DNA from 2 places in the Paenibacillus sp. NPDC093718 genome. Region 1 is predicted to be linked to the other one. Evidence: riboswitches for the same ligand, from Rfam matches in the RefSeq annotation. Region 1 holds a riboswitch; the other holds the start of a gene.
The links. Region 1 has a riboswitch for FMN ahead of ribD (bifunctional diaminohydroxyphosphoribosylaminopyrimidine deaminase/5-amino-6-(5-phosphoribosylamino)uracil reductase RibD). Riboswitches for the same ligand answer to the same signal wherever they lie in the genome.
Positions count from the first base shown of each region.

Region 2: another riboswitch for FMN. It lies ahead of ACQKPA_RS17160 (DMT family transporter); the one in region 1 lies ahead of ribD (bifunctional diaminohydroxyphosphoribosylaminopyrimidine deaminase/5-amino-6-(5-phosphoribosylamino)uracil reductase RibD).

Region 1 is NZ_JBNNUS010000006.1:450,680-461,104, reverse strand. Features, by position in the region: gene ACQKPA_RS20505 (DUF2953 domain-containing protein) at 1-354, opposite strand, end outside; gene scpB (SMC-Scp complex subunit ScpB) at 549-1,154, opposite strand; gene ACQKPA_RS20495 (segregation and condensation protein A) at 1,123-1,914, opposite strand; gene ribH (6,7-dimethyl-8-ribityllumazine synthase) at 1,982-2,449, opposite strand; gene ACQKPA_RS20485 (bifunctional 3,4-dihydroxy-2-butanone-4-phosphate synthase/GTP cyclohydrolase II) at 2,702-3,940, opposite strand; gene ribE (riboflavin synthase) at 3,989-4,657, opposite strand; gene ribD (bifunctional diaminohydroxyphosphoribosylaminopyrimidine deaminase/5-amino-6-(5-phosphoribosylamino)uracil reductase RibD) at 4,681-5,781, opposite strand; FMN riboswitch at 6,051-6,234, opposite strand; gene ACQKPA_RS20470 (acyl-CoA thioesterase) at 6,435-6,836, shown strand; gene ACQKPA_RS20465 (peptidylprolyl isomerase) at 6,905-7,336, opposite strand; gene lysA (diaminopimelate decarboxylase) at 7,548-8,879, opposite strand; gene ACQKPA_RS20455 (spore germination protein) at 8,997-10,425, opposite strand, start outside.
Region 2 is NZ_JBNNUS010000005.1:313,843-324,267, reverse strand. Features, by position in the region: gene ACQKPA_RS17180 (carbohydrate ABC transporter permease) at 1-158, opposite strand, end outside; gene ACQKPA_RS17175 (ABC transporter permease) at 171-1,136, opposite strand; gene ACQKPA_RS17170 (hypothetical protein) at 1,678-2,679, opposite strand; gene ACQKPA_RS17165 (RNA polymerase sigma factor) at 2,742-3,284, opposite strand; gene ACQKPA_RS17160 (DMT family transporter) at 3,488-4,468, opposite strand; FMN riboswitch at 4,604-4,770, opposite strand; gene ACQKPA_RS17155 (hypothetical protein) at 5,004-5,372, opposite strand; gene ACQKPA_RS17150 (choice-of-anchor I family protein) at 5,538-10,425, opposite strand, start outside.

The DNA.
Region 1 (10,425 bases):
CTGTCTCAACCACTTTTTGAAACCTTTTGTTGAAAGCATGGCCCGCCCGTAGTCCTTAAATCTGATCGTTCTGCTCGAAGCCTTCTCCTCTTTTGAATCGTGTGCAGTTCCCTGTTCACCGTCTCCACCAACGGTCTCCTTCTTAAACTCGATCCCACCGTTCGCCAGGTGAAAGGGGACTGCATACTTACGTTTAATCAATCCGAAGATCATTTTGATTTCCGCCAATACTTTATATTCATCTTTTTTTAGAACCACATCCAGCTTAATCGTTACCTTGGAGCTCAGCACAACGATCAGCAATACGATGAGGAGAACGACCAGACCAGCCGCCAGAAAGATCCATATCCTCACGAAGTAACCCCCAGCACGAACTTAGTCAAATGTAATCCGCTTGGCTTAGTATGGCAAAAGCGCCTCCAAATGATGCGAAATTGTTCCAAGTCCTTGAATTCAAATTTTCGCTAGCCGCATAAAAAATCCCGGACGATGGATTTCACCATGCCCAGGATCAACTTTTTGCTGCAACCTATAAAATTGTATAATGGCTAGCTTTCCTCTACATCATCAAACGTAAGCTGACGACCGTCAAGCTTATCGAACAACAGCTGCGTTTCCTCTTCTAAACTATCGTTATCCTCGAATTGCGACGGCTCCGGCAAATCCTTGATGTTGGCAAGCCCGAAATATTCCAGGAAGGACTTGGTCGTTCCATACAGAATCGGTCTGCCAATCGCCTCGGCGCGTCCGACCTCCTCGATCAATCCTTTGCTTACCAGCGTATGGATAGCCCGTTCGGACTTGACGCCGCGGATGTCTTCAATCTCTACGCGCGTAATCGGTTGACGATAGGCCACGATGGAAAGTGTTTCGAGTGCGGCTTGCGACAAGGAAGAGCGGGAAGGCGAATACGCCAGGCGCTCAAAATACGGAGCGTGCTCGGCCAGCGTCGCGATTTTGTAACTCCCCGCAATCTGTACGATCTGAATCCCGCGCTCATGGCGCTCCCATTCCTCCTTCATGTCCTCAAGCGCTTCGCCAACCAGGCCATCCGACTGCTCGGTGATCTCAGCAATTTGCCTAACCGACAAGCCCTCTTCTCCCGACAGGAACAGAAGCCCCTCAATAATCGATTTCAGCTTCGGATAATCCATCAATGCGTCCTTCCCCTCTCCACTCCATGACGATATCTTCAAACAACTTCTCTTGGTAGCACAAAATTTGCTTCATTTTCATCAGCTCCAAAATGGCCAGGAAGGTTACCACGATTTCATGCCGTACCATCTCTTCGTGTAGCAGCTTGGAGAACAGGATTCTGCCCCCAGGCCCAACCTCCTCCAAAGCATCCATGACCTGACGAATCCGGTCCTTAACCGATATTTCATCCCGCTGAATGCGGGCATACGATGTACGTTTGACTGCTTTGCTTAACGCTTTTTGAAAAGCAGCGATCAAATCCGAAATATGTAATCCCTGCACCGGATTCTCTTCCACTTCCGGCATGTAAGGCGTCAGGTCTTCCGCTTCCTTGGAATACATCAGACTGCGTTCCCATTCCTTCTCATGCAGGTGGCGTGCGATGCCTTTGTACTTACGGTATTCGATCAGCTTCGCAATGAGCTCTGCTCTGGGATCCATATCATCCTCTTCATAAAAATCGAACTCGTCCATTTCGATAACCGGAGGCTTCGGAAGCAATAGCTTGCTCTTTATAGACAGCAGCGTTGCAGCCATGACCAGAAATTCGCTCGTAATTTCCAGCTCCAGCTCCTGCATGTTGTGCAAATAGGCCATGTATTGTTCGGTAATCTCGCTGACGGGAATATCCTGGATGTCGATTTCCGCTTTATCAATCAAATGCAGCAGCAGATCGAGCGGTCCTTCAAACGTTTCCAGCTTGTATAATACGGTCACGGTGAATCCTCCCGCCAAAAAAATAAAATGCAGTGCTCCAAAAAAAGAGCACTACATTAAATAAGCACTATTTTAGGCTTTTCGTCAAGTTCGCCATTTCGATGGCTGCCATGGCCGAATCCCAGCCTTTATTGCCGGCCTTCGTTCCCGCACGCTCCACGGCTTGTTCGATATTTTCCGTCGTAACGACACCGAAAATCGTTGGCACACCGGTCTTCAGGTTAATCGCGGATACCCCCTTGGCCACTTCGTTACATACATAATCATAGTGCGTAGTGGACCCGCGAATGACGGTTCCCAAGGTGATGATTGCATCGTATTTGCCGCTCTCTGCCATTTTTTGGGCAATCAGCGGGATTTCAAACGCACCCGGCACCCATGCGACATCGACTTCGTTCTCCTGTGCGCCGTGACGCTTCAATGCGTCCAGTGCGCCGCTCAGCAGCTTGCTGGTGATGAATTCGTTGAATCGACCTACGACGATCCCGTACTTTAGACCCTCGGATACTAATTTACCTTCAAATATAGTTGCCATGATGAATGACTTCCTTTCGGTTTGGAGTTTATATGGTCAAACATGGGGAATCACTTCGGTTCTTGATGCCGCTGCGCTGACGGCTGCTGCTTCCGATCGCTGTTAAATCCTGGTTTCATGATCTATTTTTTTAAGGAAGAAATCAGGATTTAAAGGCGAACGCTGGCGCTTCTCCAGCAGCATTCCGTCCTCTTCGCTGAGTCATTCCAAGAAGTCGAACCTCCCCATGATTGACCTTTTGTTATGTGGTGATTAGTTGGTGCTCTCGTTCTGCTCGATATCACTGAATTTCATCATATGACCGAGCTTGGCTTGCTTGGTATGCAGGTAGCCCGTGTTATCCTCGTTCTCCGGCATTTGGATCGGAACGCGCTCTACAACCTCAAGACCATAACCTTCAAGGCCTTTGATTTTGCGGGGATTGTTTGTCAGCAAGCGGATCTTTCTGATCCCAAGATCCTTCAGGATCTGGGCTCCGATGCCGTAATCGCGCAGATCTGCCGCAAAGCCAAGCTTCAGGTTGGCGTCCACGGTGTCGAGTCCCTCTTCTTGGAGTTTGTAGGCTTTCAATTTGTTGATCAAGCCGATGCCCCGCCCCTCCTGGCGCATGTAGAGAAGAACGCCTCTGCCTGCTTCATCGATTTGGCGGAGTGCCGCCTCGAACTGGGGACCGCAATCGCAGCGATGGGAGTGAAACACATCTCCTGTCAGGCATTCGGAATGCACCCGCACGAGAACAGGCTCATTCCCGTCGATCTCCCCTTTTACCAAGGCAACATGCTCTTTATTGTCCACGTCGTTGGTGTAGGCCACGGCCTGAAACACGCCGAAGTCGGTCGGCATCCGCACAGCTACCTCTCGCTGGACAAGCTTTTCTTTTTCATTGCGGTAATGAATCAGATCCTTGATGCTAATCAGCTTCAGATCATGCTTCTTCGCAATCTCCACGAGATCCGGCAGCCGTGCCATTGTGCCGTCTTCCTTGATTACCTCGCAGATGACGCCGGCCGGATAGGAGCCGCTCAATCTGGCAAGATCGACAGCGGCCTCCGTATGTCCTGTCCGGCGCAGGACACCTCCATCTTTTGCGATCAGCGGGAACATATGACCCGGTCTTCTGAAATCGGACGCAGATGCATTCGAATCCAAGATGCCTTTGACGGTGATGGACCGCTCATAGGCCGATATGCCTGTCGTAGTATCCTTATGATCAATGGAAACCGTAAAGGCCGTTCCATGAAAGTCCGTATTTTGGGTAACCATCGGTTTGAGGTCGAGCTCCTGGGCTCTGGCCTGCGTCATGGGCAAACATACGAGCCCACGGCCTTCGGTGATCATAAAATTAATGACCTCCGGGGTTGCCTTATCTGCTAATGCGATAAAATCCCCCTCATTCTCACGGTCTTCATCATCTACGACAATGACGACCTTGCCTTCCTTCAAATCGGTTAACGCCTCTTCGATTGTATGAAATGAAAAGCGCTCATCCATCCCTACTCCTCCTTATTCCTCATGGAGACTCTATGTGAATCACCCGGCTCAGGCAAATCCGTGCTCCGCAAGATAATCCCTGCTGATCCCCGGTTTTGTCCCGCCTTTGCTACCGGCTCCTTCCGAGCCGTAATGCAGCAGGTGATCTACATATTTCCCTAAAATGTCACATTCGATATTAATCGAATCGCCTGCTTTTTTATAAGCCAGCACCGTCTCCGCCAGCGTATGGGGGATGATGGATACCGTAAAGGAGGAATCTGTCGTTTTGACAACGGTCAAGCTGATTCCATCCAGTGTGATGGAGCCTTTCGGAATGATATATTTGAATATGTCCCCATTCGCGGGGGCAATCTCGTATACCACGGCATTCTGATCTGCCTGCACGCTGCGAATGACGCCGACGCCATCCACGTGCCCCTGAACGATATGGCCTCCAAATCTGCCTCCGGCCGCCATCGCCCGTTCCAGATTCACCTTTCCGCCTGGCTGCAGTTCCTTAAGATTTGTATTTCTATAGGTTTCCGGCATCACGTCCACCGTAAATATCCCTTTGTCAATGGTTGTAGCTGTCAAGCAAACACCATTAACGGATACGCTGTCTCCCAGCTTTAAATCATCCATAATCCGGCTAGCGGAGATGCTCAACAGCATGGCTTCGCCTTTCCGTCCGATCCGCCTCATCTCGCCGATCTCCTCAACCAATCCAGTAAACACAGGCATCCCTCCTTTCTTTCTCCTTATTTCCAGACCGGAATCCCGGTGACGTAAATATTTTCTCCAAGTCTTTCGGTCTCAAGTCCTGTCAGCTGAATCGCTTGATTCATCTGCTCATACCCGCTGAACATGTAATTTCCTGGGGCATCGTATCCACCAATAATCTTAGGGGCGATGAACTGGATGAGCCGATCCACCAGCTTCTGTTCCAGCATCGAGCCATTCAGCGTCCCCCCACCTTCCAACAAAATGGAGGCAATCCCCTTCTGCCCCAGCTTCACCAGTGCAGCCTTCAGATCCACACGCGGTCCTGGCCCGCAGGGGATGACCTGAACTCCCTGCACTTCCAGCACGGACCGCTTCTTCTCATCCGCCTGCTCCGTCGTCAAGATCCACGTCGGCGCCAATCCGTCTGTCACGACATGGCTGTCGAGCGGGATTCGCAAGCTGGAATCGACAATGATCCTAACCGGATGCAAGCCTTCCACGCCAAGCCTCGTCGTCAGGCTTGGATTATCCGCGATAACGGTAGACACGCCAACCATGATCCCCTGGTGACGATGACGCAGCGTATGCACAAGCTCTCTTGATTCCTCATTGGATATCCACTTGCTATCACCGGTTTTCGAAGCGATCTTGCCGTCCAGCGTGCTGGCTGTCTTTAACGTTACGAAGGGCTGACCCGTCGTAATGAATTTAATAAAGGTTTCGTTCAAGCGAAGAGCACGTTCCTTAAGGAGGCCCGTTTCAACCCGGATTCCCGCTGCGCGCAGCATTTGGATCCCATTGCCCGCAACGAGAGGATTGGGGTCCTCGCAAGCAACAACCACTCGCTGAACACCCTCGGCAATCAGCCTCTCGCTGCATGGCGGCGTCGTACCGTAGTGACTGCAGGGCTCCAGTGTCACGTACACCGTACTGCCCGCTGCTTTGCTGCCAGCCATATTCAGGGCATGAACTTCAGCGTGTTGTGTTCCGCGCTCCAGATGTGTTCCCACCCCTGCAAGCGCGCCATCCTTAACGACGACACACCCAACAACCGGATTAATCCCGGTTTGGCCCTGAGCACGTTCAGCCAGGTCCAGCGCAAGTGACATATAGAATTCATCGTTGACGATATCCATGCTAAACATGCCCCTTTCTCAACGTTCACACAAAAAAAAGCCCTGCCAAAGATTCGGGGAATCCTTAACAGGGCTTGATGGAAGTTAATAATCGACACGCTAAATAACCGTTATGATCACAGGTTTTGCCTATAACAAACGATTCAAATCTGTTACCGGAGACATCAAATCATCGCAAGCACAGGTTTGAATTGCATGTGAAAACCTGCACATAACGCATATCGCGTTGTGTGCACAGACACAAATAGCACATGTTGCTTATGTGTCTTTCACTCCTTCTCCCATCCAGACTATACTGTCGGTCCCGGATTTTCACCAGGTCCACCGCATACGGTGTGTAACAACACACGCATATCCGGGTCACGGACTAAGACGCAGATATCTGCTCTCTAAAGCTCAATCACTGCGATCATCACCGCCGGTAGGGAATTTCACCCTGCCCCGAAGGATTAAACATATGAAATTGTTTGATCTTATGAAGAATCTTATCACCACCTTTTGAAAATTGCAAGAAAAAATGACTAACTTTTTTAAAGTTTATAACTTAATACCAATATGTGTATTGAATGTAGAAGGAGAATTCTCCCCGAAGGGAGAACAGTTTAATAGGATAAACACGGGAACTTGATACAGTTGAAAAGGAGCCCGCAACGATGAAAACTTCGCTGGACATTGTCGTCCGTCCTACGGAAATCGACGTCAACGGACATGTAAACAACGCCAAATACCTGGAATATCTGGAATGGGGCCGTGAGGAATGGTACGAAGCAGGAAATCTTCAATATGACATACTGAAACGGCTCGGCGTCCAGACCGTTACCGTCAATATCAATATTAATTACCGCAAGGAGTGCGGCCAGGGGGAACGGCTGACGATCGTGACTGAACCGCAAGCTATGGGTCGTACGAGTTATGTGCTGATTCAGACGATATACAACGAACAGGGAGAGCTGTGCGCGGATGCCGCCGTTACCAGTGTGGCGATGGATGTACATACTCGAAAAAGCCGGCCTGTTCCGGAGGAGCTCCGCCAATTATTCCCTGACCCTGCGTAAACCCTCCCCGGAATATTAAAAACAGGCTCACCCTTATGAGTGAGCCTGTCCTGAACAGAAGCTAATGGTTACGCTTCGTATACTTCTACTTTTTCCATTTTGTCGCGGCCTTTGAATGCATCCACGTACTCCATGCCCTCTACAACTTTACCGAACACCGTATGTTGTCCGTCCAGATGCGGCTGCGGCTCGTAGCATACATAGAACTGGCTTCCGCCCGTGTTGCGGCCGGCATGCGCCATGGCCAAGCTTCCACGCTCATGCTTGTTAGGGTTGATCTCGCAGTTGATGGTATAGCCAGGACCGCCGGTTCCCGTTCCCTGTGGGCAGCCGCCTTGAGCAACGAACCCAGGGATTACGCGGTGAAATACAAGACCGTTATAAAAACCGGAGTTCGCCAATTTCTCAAAATTAGCTACCGTATTCGGTGCATCCTTCTCGAACAGATCAAGCACTACCTCTTTGCCGTTCTCTAATGTGATCTTCGCTTTTTTAGCCATATGTGTTATCTCCTTCCGTTATTAGAACGCTTTAATCGATTTTTTTACAATGCATTCTATAGTTTACTATGAATTGAGCTTCGAAGCAAAACGATCTTGTCCCCCGTTTACACATCACATATCAAGTCCAAGGCAAACCAAAGAGCCCTGACCGCAGCCGGAGGCATTGGCGGGCCCTCTTGGATTTTAGAGCCGTAAAACAGACATCCGTTTAATTGGTTACGGTTTCTTTGGTTACACTTGCCGGCACGACATCATGGCTGATGATGTCCGCAAGCGACTCACGGCGTACGACAAGCTTGCTCTGTCCGTCCTTCACGAACACGACCGCAGGTTTGCGGATCCGGTTGTAATTGCTAGCCATGGAATAGTTGTATGCGCCTGTGCAGGATACGGCCAGCAAATCACCTGTTGCTACCTTCGGAAGCTCCAGGTCCCATATGAGCATGTCTCCGCTCTCACAGCACTTGCCGGCAATGGATACCGTTTCTTCCGGCTTCTCATTCGCCCGGTTCGCGAGCAGCGCTTCATATTTCGACTCGTACAGCGCAGGGCGCGGGTTGTCCGTCATTCCGCCGTCTACGGCAACGTATTTACGCACTCCGGGAATATCCTTGCTCGTGCCCACCGTATACAGGGTGGTGCCTGCATCACCAACAATGCTCCGGCCCGGTTCCACCCAAATTTCAGGAAGCTCGGAGCCAAGGCCCGCAAAATGAGACTTCACGGCATCCGTGATCGCTTTTACATACTGGGATACTTGAAGCGGCGTATCGCCATCCACGTAACGGATACCGAAACCACCCCCAAGGTTCACAACCTTGAATACAACCCCCAAACCTTCTTTAACGGAAGCCGCGAATTCAGCTACGCGCTGAACAGCCATCTGAAAGCCTTCCACCTCAAAAATCTGGGAGCCGATATGGGAATGAATACCCATCAGATGAATATTCGCTTGAGCCTCGGCAAGCTTCACCGCTTCATATGCTGAGCCGTTGCCGATATCAAAGCCAAATTTCGAATCCGTTTGGCCTGTTGAGATATACTCATGCGTATGAGCCTCAACACCCGGTGTCACGCGAAGCAGAATGTTGACCTTCCGATTCTTCTCGGCAGCAATCGCTTGCAGCATATGCAGTTCAACTACGTTATCGACAACGAAACAGCCAATTTCCGCATCCAGCGCCATCTCAATCTCTTCCGGGGTTTTATTATTTCCGTGGAAATGAATCCGTTCTGCCGGGAACCCGGCTTCAAGTGCGGTGAACAGCTCTCCGTCTGATACGACGTCAAGCGACATACCTTCCTGGTCGGCCAATTGGCACATGGCCATCACGCAAAACGCCTTACTTGCATACGCCACTTGGAACTTCAAGCCCGACGCCTTGAAGGCCTCGATGTATTCCCGGCAACGATTGCGAACCGACTGCTCGTCTACAATATATAGTGGTGTTCCATATTGAGCTTTCAAATCGGATGTGTCACACCCGCCGATTTCCAAATGCCCCTGATCGTTAATCTTGCTTGTACCGTGTAAAAACATGCTTACAATTCCTCCGATCCATTGATTCAAAATAGGGTAATCGAATAATTGTTCACAGTATAGCAGACAACGGAAGGTAATCAAAATGGATTTTTCAACACAACATTTGTGTTATTGTTATTGCTCGCCTCTCGGATTCATTTCAGGGCCCATTTTGGTGTTGTCGCGCGTTTTATTGTGGGCCGGGCGTCTTCTTGATAGAAGCAGCGGTTTGCGGAACAAAATTTCGCCCATCGCTTTTGCACTAAATGGTATAAATGGCCACAAGTAAGAGGAATTGTAGGAACGGTGTGTAGTCAAGAGCAGAATCAGAAGCGTCGTCCCGATGACAAAGCCCTTCACCCCGAACAGGGCTGTTGCAAGCAGAAGGAGCAGCCTGACCATCCGGTTAGCAAGTCCTAGCTCATAACTCGGGGTCGCGTACATCCCAATAGACGCAACAGCCATATACAGGACGACCTCGTTGACAAACAATCCGGTCTTAACAGCGATATCACCGATCAAAATCGCAGCGATCAACCCCATCGCCGACGCTAGCGGTGTCGGTGTATGAACGGCTGCCAAGCGGAGCAAATCCACGCCGAATTCAACGATCAGAAACTGCAGGATAATCGGAATTTTTGCGTTCTCCTGCGGACCGATGATTTCGAGTCCCGGCGGCTTCAGTTCAGGATGGACAACAAGCAGCATCCACAGCGGGAGCAGGAACATGGATGCAAAAATGCCTATAAAACGTATCCAGCGGAGATATGTCCCCATAAACGGGGTCTGCCGATTCTCCTCGGCATGCTGACAGAGATCCAAAAACGTGGTTGGCATAATCATCACGCTCGGTGAAGTATCTACCATGACAACAATTCGGCCTTCGAGCAGATGGGAGGATACAACATCCGGCCGTTCCGAATATCGGACCAGCGGAAAAGGATGCCAGCCTTTGTTCACTATCGCTTCTTCGAGCTGCTTATCTCCGAGAGGAAGCCCCTCTAAATCCACTTCCTTGATTTTTCCGCGAATCGCTTCAACCTGGGTCCGGTCCACGATGTCATCAATGAAAAGCAGGCACACATCCGTTCTCGTCCGCCTTCCGACCTTCATGACCTCGACATGAAGTCCCGGATCACGAACCCGTCTTCGCACCAGGTTCACGTTGGTAACGAGCGTCTCCGTAAACCCATCCCTTGCGCCGCGAACGACACGTTCCACTGCAGGCTCTTCGAGCCCGCGCACGGGATATTTCCGGGTATCCAACAAGATGGCGGAATGCGCATCCTCAATGAACAGCGCACATATACCGGAGAGCACTTCGTTAATCACTTTGCTGAGTCTTGTATCCCGCTCCACTTGGACATGGGGAATATAGCGGGTCATCATCTCGGTAAGTGCCTGATTGCTCACATCCTCCGGTGTCAGGTACGTCAGCCTTGTCAGTATATCCGTCACCACGGCATCATTCGTGAAGCCGTTTAAGAAGAGAAGCCCCGCATTTCTGCCGGCAAAGTTCATTTCACGGAATACCACATCAAAAGAAACCCCTAGACCGATAACT
Region 2 (10,425 bases), on a different contig from region 1:
CTGGGAATCAGGTTCACCTTCCCTGAATTGATGTACGCCTCGCCGCTGAAGGATTGAGCGACCACGTTCAGGAAGGGGTACAGCGTGATGAAAACAACGAACAGCAGAATGATGGCATTGCACACTTTGAACGCCTTATAGGATCTTGACTCCTTCATTGAGCTCCCTCCTTACCATAAGCTTCGATCCGTCAGTCTTCGCGAGATCGCATTCACGGAGAAGACCAATATAAGTCCGATCACGGACTCGAACAGTCCAATGGCTGTGGCATAACTGAAGTTGTTGGATACAAGACCGACTCGGTACAAGTAAGTCGAGATGACGTCGGCCGTCTCATAGATGACCGGATTGTACAGCAGCAATATTTTCTCGAATCCTACCGCCAGGAACGCTCCCATATTCAGGATCAGCAGCGTCACAATCGTTGGCAGGATGCCGGGAATCGTGACAAACAGCGTTTGCTTCCAGCGGTTGGCCCCGTCAATCCTGGCCGCCTCGTACAGGGATTCATCAATCGTCGTTAATGCGGCCAGATACAGAATCGCGCCCCAGCCCATGCCTTGCCAGATTTCTGAAGAGATATAGATCGTCCGGAACCACTCGGCCCGCTGCATGAAATTGATTCGCTCTCCATTAAAGAACTCCACGAGCGAGTTAACGGAGCCGTTGACCGACGTTAATTGCAGGATCATCCCGGCAACGATAACGATCGACAGAAAGTGTGGGAGATAGGAAGCCGTCTGGACGAATTTCTTGAACCGCTTGCTCTTCACCTCATTCAGCAGCAGTGCAAAGATGATGGGGACCGGGAACGTAAAAAGCAGGGACAACGCACCGAGCAGCAGGGTGTTCTTGAACACGTTCCAGAACGCAGGGTCATGGATAAACATGTTGAAATAGTGCAGTCCTACCCATTTCTCCCCATAGATGCTGCCTCCGGGCATAAACCGCCTGAAAGCAATCACGTTGCCAATCATCGGTCCGTATTTAAAAATGAGCAGATACATCACCGGTAAAATCAATAGAGAATACAGCTGCCAATCCTTCCGGATGAGGACAGCGACGGTTTTAAGTTTGGGTGGTTTCTTGGCCGCTTTCACGGCTGGCAGGGAATGATTTGCAACTTTTGGCTCCATCGACGTTATTCACTCCAATCCGTATGGCCTCTTCTCATACTTCTTCATTCATGGAATACGGCCGTGTTTCATGATCCATCTCCATTCAATAACCCTAAGAAATCGTTTTCATTTATTATGGCTATAAGCAGGCTGCAACCGTTACGGCAGGGTAATATCCCCCCTTCTATTGATCCCCCCTCCAATATTAAGCGCTTACATATTCATTTAAAAAATAGACTCCCGTATCTTGAACGTTAGACTAACAGAGTGATCCAACTGCTTCTCCCACTTATGTAGAGTGTCACACTTCACCATACTAGTATAACTAGTATGGTAGTTGGTTTTATTGTAATGGACGTTTTCCACAATTTCAATACATTTTTTTCTCATTAATAAAATTTAGATCCCAGGCCTCAAAAAAAACCGTGAGCGTTTTCAGGCTGTGCCCGAAACTCTACGGCTTTTGTATTCCATTCTTGCTGAGGTACTCTTCATGTATAAAGGGCAGAAGTCATCGCTTCTGCCCTTGAGGTCCCCCCTGCCCCTGCCAGCTTTATATTTACTTCAGCTCCGTCACGTTGCCGTCAATGCTGATGCTCTTGATGTCCACATCTCCCAGAAAAACGAGGTTATTCTTGCTGTCCAGATTATACAGCCACTGAAACCCGCTCTTTGTAGTACTCGTCGAACTAACACGAAGCATCATTTCGGATCCGTCCGCGGCGATGACCTTAACCTCCGGCGTATATTCCGGGAGTTTATCCAGCTCACCGTCGGTACGTTTGCCTTCGATAGCTACACCGATGGAAGAGACACTAATTGTGTTGAGAGACAGTGCCTCCTCACCCTCATTGATCGCCAGATTCAGACTCTGCTCTCTTTGCTTGCCGGGTGCAATGGTGAATTGTACATCCCAAGGGCCTTCAACGGCTTGGGTGTTGTCCGCTGACGTGATTCGATCAGCTGTGATCCGTGCCTTAAGCCCGTCGAGGTCATTCATCGCATCCATCTCAAATACAGCGATAAGCTTTTTGTTACCGTCAAGAAGCTGCTGCCCCACCATATAATTCACATCATGCTCCGTTTTCAGCTCAAGTCCGGGTATCGAAACACCCGCGGGGAACGGCGTACCATCCTTTTTCATGAAACTGACCACCAAATAGCCGCTGTTGCCGACATATATTCCTTCTTCAACATTCATGGTCACCCCGGACACCGTATCCGTCCCTTGTATGGGTGATCGTTCATCTTCCGCAATGGACGCGGATTGACCGAAGAACTGCTTCAAGCTATCCATGTATTGACTCGCAAAAGCGGTCGTGCTAAGTATCATAATCATCGCGGCAGCGATAACGATGCTGGCTTTATATTTTTTCACTTTCCTGTTTTTAAACACCATCGTTTCCTCCTCTTGAATCTTGCTCATCGCATTGCTCTTGATTCGTTCCATATCGATCTTCTGCGTCAACTCGCGTTCCTCTTCCTCCGTAAGGAGGAGATCCTCCAGCTCCTGATTGTCGATATTGGCCATGATATCTACAATTCGCCGCTTCACTTGCATCCATCCCCTTTCGCTATCGATTTGAAGCTTCATTCCTATAGACACGGTCCATATAGAAAATCCTACGGGTTCTCGGTTTCATAATGAATGCGCAGTTTATCCTTTGCCCGGCGGATCCGGGCGGTGACGGCTTTCTCCTGCATATTCAGCCTGCTTGCAATATCTCGGACTTTCTCCAAATAGAAGTACCTGCGGATGAAGATTTCGCGATCCGGTTCCCCCATATCCTGGACCATGCCGCTAATCGCTTCCTTCTCCTGCCGCAGAATAGCCAATGCCTCTGCAGAAGGACAAGAAACCGCATCATCTTCCAATTCGGATTCAATGACCCGCTGTCTTTTTCGCAAAACATTCAAAGTATGATTACGCGCGGATATGGCCAGATAAGGCTTGAGACTATCTCCGCGCAGGATAATTTTGTGCCCGTCTGTCCACAGCTTAACGAGGACATCACCGGCTATTTCCTCCACATCGTAGGAATTAAACCGCCCGCCTGCCACCTTAGCGACCACCGCGGCTATGTAGCGTGAATAGCGGTCAACCAATGCTTCAAAACATCGCGGATCTTTCTTCGCAAGCCCATCCAGCAATGTTCGATCCTCCATGGATCCTCCCCCCTTAATAACCGTCTCCTTTGGTTAACCAAGCCATAGATCAGGTGCTACTATATAAGACACCTATAATTCCGAAAACCCTACACATCTTTCAAAAAAATGATCCTTTCGCAAGGCAGGCCCATTGGAATAACTTTGTAACGACAAAAAAGCCGATCCAATTCGGATCGGCTTTTCTGCAAACACTAATGAAATTACTGTAATTGTGGAGAAGCCTCGGATTGCTGTCTGGATATGATGAACAGCACGATCCAGATCAGAAGGAATCCCAGAAGCTGAGGACCTGTCACGATTTGCTGGAATACGATCCAGTTAATGAGCACGCCCACCATGGGAAAACTCAATTCCGCGAGTGTTGCCACAGAGGCTTTGGTTGTGGTTAATCCTTTATAATAAACCAGCAGGCTCAGGAGCCCCGGCAGCAATGCCTGGCCGATCAGGTTCAGCGATACCAAGGCAAATGCCCCGGTATTCCAGGCCGGCATATTCCAGGCTGCCCCCTCGCTCCATGTAATGACGGTTAGAAGCGGTAGTGCAAGCACGAAGCGCAGCGAGGTTACCGTCTCGTATTTGAGTTTGCCTACCATCAGGCGTCCCATGACGGTTGAACCGCCCCACAGCGCTGCTGCGCCTAAGGACAAGAGGCTGCCAACTTGAATAAACTCGTTCCAATGGCCAATCGGCAAGGTTAAACCGAAGGTCAGTAAATACGTGCCCGCCAATGCGATGATGAGCAGTATCCCGAAATGACGCGGAAGCTTCTCTTTCAGAAGCAGGCTGGCCAAAATAATGGCAAACAGCGGCTGCAGCTTCTGAAGCAGCAGGACGGCATTCAGATTGCCGCTCGACAGCCCCATCGTAAACAATACGGTAGCCAATGCCGATCCTCCCCAGGATATAAACAGCAGTGCGCCGACATGATTCCAGCCAAGGCCTTTTAGCTCCTCGCGGTTCTTCCACAATACAGGGATTGCGATCAAAGAAATAATGATGTGTTCCAGCAAAACGATCTGAGCCGAAGTCAGATTCTTGAGCAGAATGACCCGGAATAACGGGTCTACGCCCCACAGGGCGGCTCCCAAAACGACGAGCCAGAACCCTCCCTTAAAACGTCGACTTGCCTGTGCGTTGGAACCAAAGGGTTTCACCTTGACTCCAGTATTCATATTACTCATCTTGCCCTCTCCTGTCTTGAATACGGAGGTCTTACTAGCAGAAAGCCCCCGTCATCGACATGTGTCGACGTTACGGGGGCTGATCAAATAAGCCTGCGCCCGAATGGAAAATTTCGCATCCACGGCAAACTCATCTTTGATCTTCTCCCATCCGGACTTTACCGTCGGCCTTGGAATTGCACCAAGTCAGTCGCTGCATACTTGTTCGTGCCAGAATGCAGCGAGTCGCGGGCTGAGTTTCGTTCACTCTGGAACGAAACATCACCGCCGGTTAGGAATTTCACCTTACCCCGAAGATCCATATTCATGTTTTATTTTTGTCATGCAATCATTCTGATTAACCGATAATTCCTATAAGCTTAGTTGATGTATTGAAATTATAGCATGAATCCTTTCATGTAAATACATCTATTTTCAAAATAAACGAAATTAGAATGGAATACAATGAAAAATCTCACGTTCAACCAATACTCACTGAGAATTATACAGCAAGTATCATTTTGTTACCAGTATGATTTTTTGGTATTTATTCATTTTAGGTGATATCGAATACCTTGTAGCTAGAACGGGTGCCGACCGCTCCAGCCTGTAGACATAGCAGATCGAGAGCGTCCTTGGTATTATGACTCATTCCGCCTGCCCGAGGCAACGACATCGATAAATCTGTTGAACTGGCGGCAGATTCACTCTCGTGCTGCTTCGTCTCGCTTAACAGCATTTTGCTCCCATCCGGTTGAACCATATACTGACGCAAATAACCGCCTTCCCTTACGGTTACCAGCTTTCCCTTATTCTCTTCTTCCTTCTTGCTCTTCTGGAGCAGCTGTTCAAACCCTCCTTGGGCTGATTCGGCGTCCATCCGTTTCACCTGACTCCAGTAAGTATATGCAGACGCAATGCGCATGAACTCACATCCTTATCCCATCGTTATTCTAACACTTACGGATATTATCGGATACCAGAGCACTTCTCTTTAACCGCTCGCTATGGACATTGGTATAAAAAAACGCCCTTAAGGTTTCAGCAACCTTAAGGACGGTCTAATACTTCTAATGAATTCCTGTTTTGCTTAGTTCATAAATTTCAATGCAGCTAAAGTACGTTTCAGAACAAGTGCCGCTTGTGCGCGGGTAACCGAATCGAGTGCTCCGAAATGACCATGATTGTCGCCCTGCACAATGCCTTGTTCAGTAAGACTGGCTACATGGGCAGCCGCCCAGACCGGGATGGATGCATGATCCTTGAATCCGGCAGCGGCATTTGCACCCTGATTCGGCAGGTCCGTCGGACTTACCGCCTCCATGGCCCGAGTGATCATGACAGCCATTTCCGCTCGGGTCATGCTGGCATTTGGCGAGAAGGCACCGCTGGTGCCGCCCTCGACCAAGCCGTAACGCAACGCTGCGCCGATCTCGCCGGCATACGCGGCGTCATCCTGGACATCCTTAAATGCTCCGCTCTCGATGACCGGACTAAGTCCCATCGCGCGGACCAGCATAGCCGTAAACTCTGCTCGTGTGATCACCTTGCCCGGTGCATACGAGTTGGCGTTGACTCCGTTCACGAGCAGCTTGGAGGCCATGGATTCAATTTCCGCTTTCGCCCAGTGGCCGTTTAGATCCGTAAAGGTTTTCTTGTACTGCAGCAGTCCATAAATGGCGTTTCCAGCATGCTTCACTTCGATGGCCGGTTTACCGTTCCATGTCGTCGCGGCAGCCGGTACAAACCGGAAGGTTCCCGCATCTGCATCATAAATTACAGCAGTGAACGAATTCGGAGCTGCTGTTGTCCCTGCCGGCAGCGGCAGGATACGGCTGATTACACGCTTCCCGAAATCCTTCAATTCTTGCTCTCCGCCTGGTGCTCCAACCGCTACGCCAAACTGAAGCGCTCCGTTCGCAGCCATCGAGGCGCCCATGGAAGCTGCCTTGCTTGTCATAGCATCCACCACACTACTGCCAACCGGGGTCACGGATATTTTCACTTGGATGCTGCCGGAGCCTTGTGCCGGATTCAAAGCCTCATCCAAATGTAGAGCCGTTACCGGAAGACGGAAGGCGCCAAGTGCGGTTTCCAGCACCAGGGTCGTATTCGAATTCCGTTCCATGGCCAACTTCAGACCTGCTGCCGAAAGGGATAGCTCGGCGGCTCGGTTCAACTCCGGAGCCCGAATAATCAGTTCCTGCTGCCCGCTGGCAGACAATCCGGCAACTGCCTTCTTCCATGCCTCTTCTTTCACCGTAATGTGGTCCACTGCTCCGCCTGCAGCGTTTATAATCAGATCCTTGCCTGTCATTACGTTCGGCAATGAAGTTTCTCCGCCTGAGGAAGGAGGGGTAGGCTGAGATACCGGCGGTGTTACAGAACCGCCTCCCGAACCGCCTGATCCTGAACCTGATCCCGGTGAGGAGCCGTCACCCGGATTCGCCGGTTTCTTCTGCTCCGTAATTCGCCCCTCGACCTTAGGCGTAACCTTACCGCCCAGCTTGTTCACATATTCCATGAAGATTTCATAATCCGGGTAACCCAGATCCTCGTTGTACTTTCCCTCGGCAATCGCATCGGCAAAGGATTTATATCCATCCCCGCCCTTGGCCACAAAGCTGTTCGTTGCCATCCGGTACGTCTCGGTCAATACGAGAGGTTTGTAGCTTCCGTCCTTCATGATCTGTACGTCGAACACTTTATCGCCTGCCGGAGCGCTAGGATCCCACTTGAATTTCATCCCGGCGATTTGCGGGAACTTTCCTGGCAGATCCGCCAGTTTGGCACCGCCTATTCCGTTTTCCAGCCCGTCTTTCAGCTGCTGTCCCGTGACATCCATGACAAACAGCGTATTCCCGAATGGCATCACTGTTCTCAGCTCGCCCATCGTGATTTCACCTTCATCAATGGCGGCGCGGATACCTCCGCCATTCGTTAGGGCAATATCGGCGTTTTTCAGCTCTTTGGCTTTAGCCAGCATGCCATCCGCAATCAGATTGCCCAGGTTTGTCTCCTTGGAGCGGACATTCTCGCGTTTTCCATCAAGCGCCACTCCTGCAGTACCGATAACCTGCTTCATCAGTTCTTCCAATTCCGCTTTGTAAGGAGCCAGCATATCCTTGGCCTGCGTGTCTTCCTGGACCGTACTGTCTACCGGAATCAGCTTGCCGCCGAGTTCACCTTCGCCAACGAGAACAACGCCGTTTTTGTCAAACTGCAGGTCTACCCGGCCAAGGAACTTGCCCCATTCATTCGCCTGCACGATGACGGTTGGTGTACCGTGTTGATTGTCCGTCACCACTTCCGGTGCATTGAGCGTTGTATGGGTATGGCCTCCGACAATGAGGTCGATGCCTTCGACGGCCTCGGCCAGCGCCTGATCTTTAGCGTAACCCAGGTGAGACAGCGCGATGATCTTATCAAGCCCCTCCTTCTCCATCGCTTCCACCGCGGCTCGTGCAGAAGTCACCGCATCCATAAAAACGACGTCTTTACCCGGACTGGATGTTTCCGCCGTATCTTCGGTCGTTAAGCCGAACAACCCTACCTTCTGGCCGTCAACCAGCAATGTCACGTATGGATATACTCCGTTATTTGCCGTCGTCTTTGGCTGATCGGTATCGATCACCTCCGGCTTACGAATCAGGTGCGAAATGTTAGCATCCTGACTAAGATCCACATTCGCGCTGACAAGCGGGAATTGCGCCTTGCTCACGAAATCTGCAAGCGTCTTGGTGCCTTGATCGAATTCGTGATTACCGAACGTCATCGCGTCATAACCCATATAGTTCATGAAGGCCAGATCGGCCAATCCAAACCATTTGGTAAAATACAGATCGCCGGAGAAGACATCCCCTGCATCCAGCAGCAGGCTGTCTCCGCCCTCGCTGCGGACCTCCTGAACCAGCGTGGCTCGTCTGGCCACTTCCGCCAGATGTGCATGGGTATCGTTGGTATGCATCACCGTTAACTTCCATGGTTCGCCTTCCGACGAACCATCCGTTACCTTAACCTGTACTTCCGCCGACCCATAGCCATCCTTGCTCAAGACGGTGATCACGGCCTCACCTGCGGAGACCGGCGTGACCAGACCGGTTGGATCCACGGAAGCCACCATTTCATTGGAGGAACGCCAAGTCAGCTCGGTTGAGCCGCCTTGGATCGGCTCAATGCTCGCTTGCAATGGTTCCGGTGTACCGCCTGGACTCAGCTTCAGCGATGTCTTGTCCAGCGTAATTTTGGTCACCTGGAGCTCCAGCAGCGCCACCGTTCCACTGACCTCATTAGCGACCAGCAGCAGCGGCCGTCCTGTCTTGCTGTCCGCAGCCGGAATAAAGCCCAATCCCTCCGGCCCGGAATCCGACTCAATCCCGCCGTTAAAATCCCGTGTATTGATGTAGTTCAAAAACGCAGGGTCGGATGGATTCGTTACATCATACGTCATGACGCCGCCAATGCGCTCCAGTCCGACAAAAGCCAGCGTCTTCTGTCCTACCTTACCTACCGTTACATATTCGGGCTCCGGACCTTTCTTGGCGCTGCGGCTGTCCAGATCGGTTTTGTCATTGCTCGCATTAAAATGATTCGGTAAGCGCTCGGCCGTAATCTTCTCAAAATCACTACCGCTGTCGAATACCTGGGACATATCGGCTGCATCCCATATGGAGAATGAACGACCTCCGTACAGATACAGTCCCTCATTGCCCATATCGCTGGCAACTTCAACCTTGTCGTAGGTGGTTCCCTTGTCTGCTAGAAATTGAGCAGCCGGAGACAACGGATCCAGATTAGGTTTCATTTTGCCAATGTTACTTTCATTGCTTCGCTCATCCCAGCCTGTTGCATCGCCTTCGTTCGCAGACAGAATATACTGCTGTCCGTTCACGCTGTAGGTCGCAATTCCGTCCGGCATATACATCCCGTAGAAAGGAACATTCTCAAACTTGATTTGTCCATCCTTCAGGAGGTCGAGCTGATTCTCCGGTTGATTGAAGTCCTTATACCCGAGTCCCTTGACCGATTGAATACGCTTCGAGGCGATATCAACCACGGCGATTGCATTATTCTCCTGCAAGGCGACATAAGCCGTCAGCTCATCTTCAGACAACGAGATGTATTCGGGCTCCAGATCTCGAATCGCATCATCCTTGGTTCCGGTGCTGCGAATTTGCCCGTCCGCTTCCACAGGTCCGCGAATATGTACCTGATCGTCAATGATCATCGGGTCATCAAACTTCAGATGACTTACTTCGTCTGATAAGGTGTCGATAATCGTAATGCTTCCTTCAGGATCAGGAGCGGTCTTCATACGAGGCTCGCCTTCATCCGCTGTCAGAATATAACGCCCATCGGAAGTATACTTGACCATATCCGGCTGGATGCCGGTTTCATAAGATCCGATCAAGCCACCGTCATAGTCGAGTACCAGAACCTTGCCGGCTTTCGTATGATCCTGCTCTTGAACAGCGACCACCACCTGCTTCGTCTTGGTGTTCACATCCACGCTGGTCAGGTCCCCATACCGGAAACCGTCCGTGCCCGCCAAAACTTCTACATTGATCTGCTTGTCCTTAACCAAGCTGCCGTCAGCGCCAAGCGACACGATTTCGAGACTTGCCGGCTGAGTTGACCCATTAACCAAATAGAGCTTCCCGTTATCTTTGTTGTATTTTACAATCTCCGCAACGCCGCCATCCTTGTTGGACGTACCTACGGAATAATGCCCGATCATCTTCATGGTCATATTGTCAGCCACCGGATCAGGGCGTTTTCCCAATACTTGTAATTTCACAAGTGACTGAGCCATTGCAGGTACGGCTGCACTATCTTGCACCGTTACCTCAACCGTATATTCACCCTCTTGTCCAGCAGCAGGCGTGCCCGTAATAGATCCTGTATCGGACGTAATGTCCAAGCCTTCCGGTAATCCCGTCGCCGAGAAGGTATAGGGTGCTTGTCCACCATACACATCA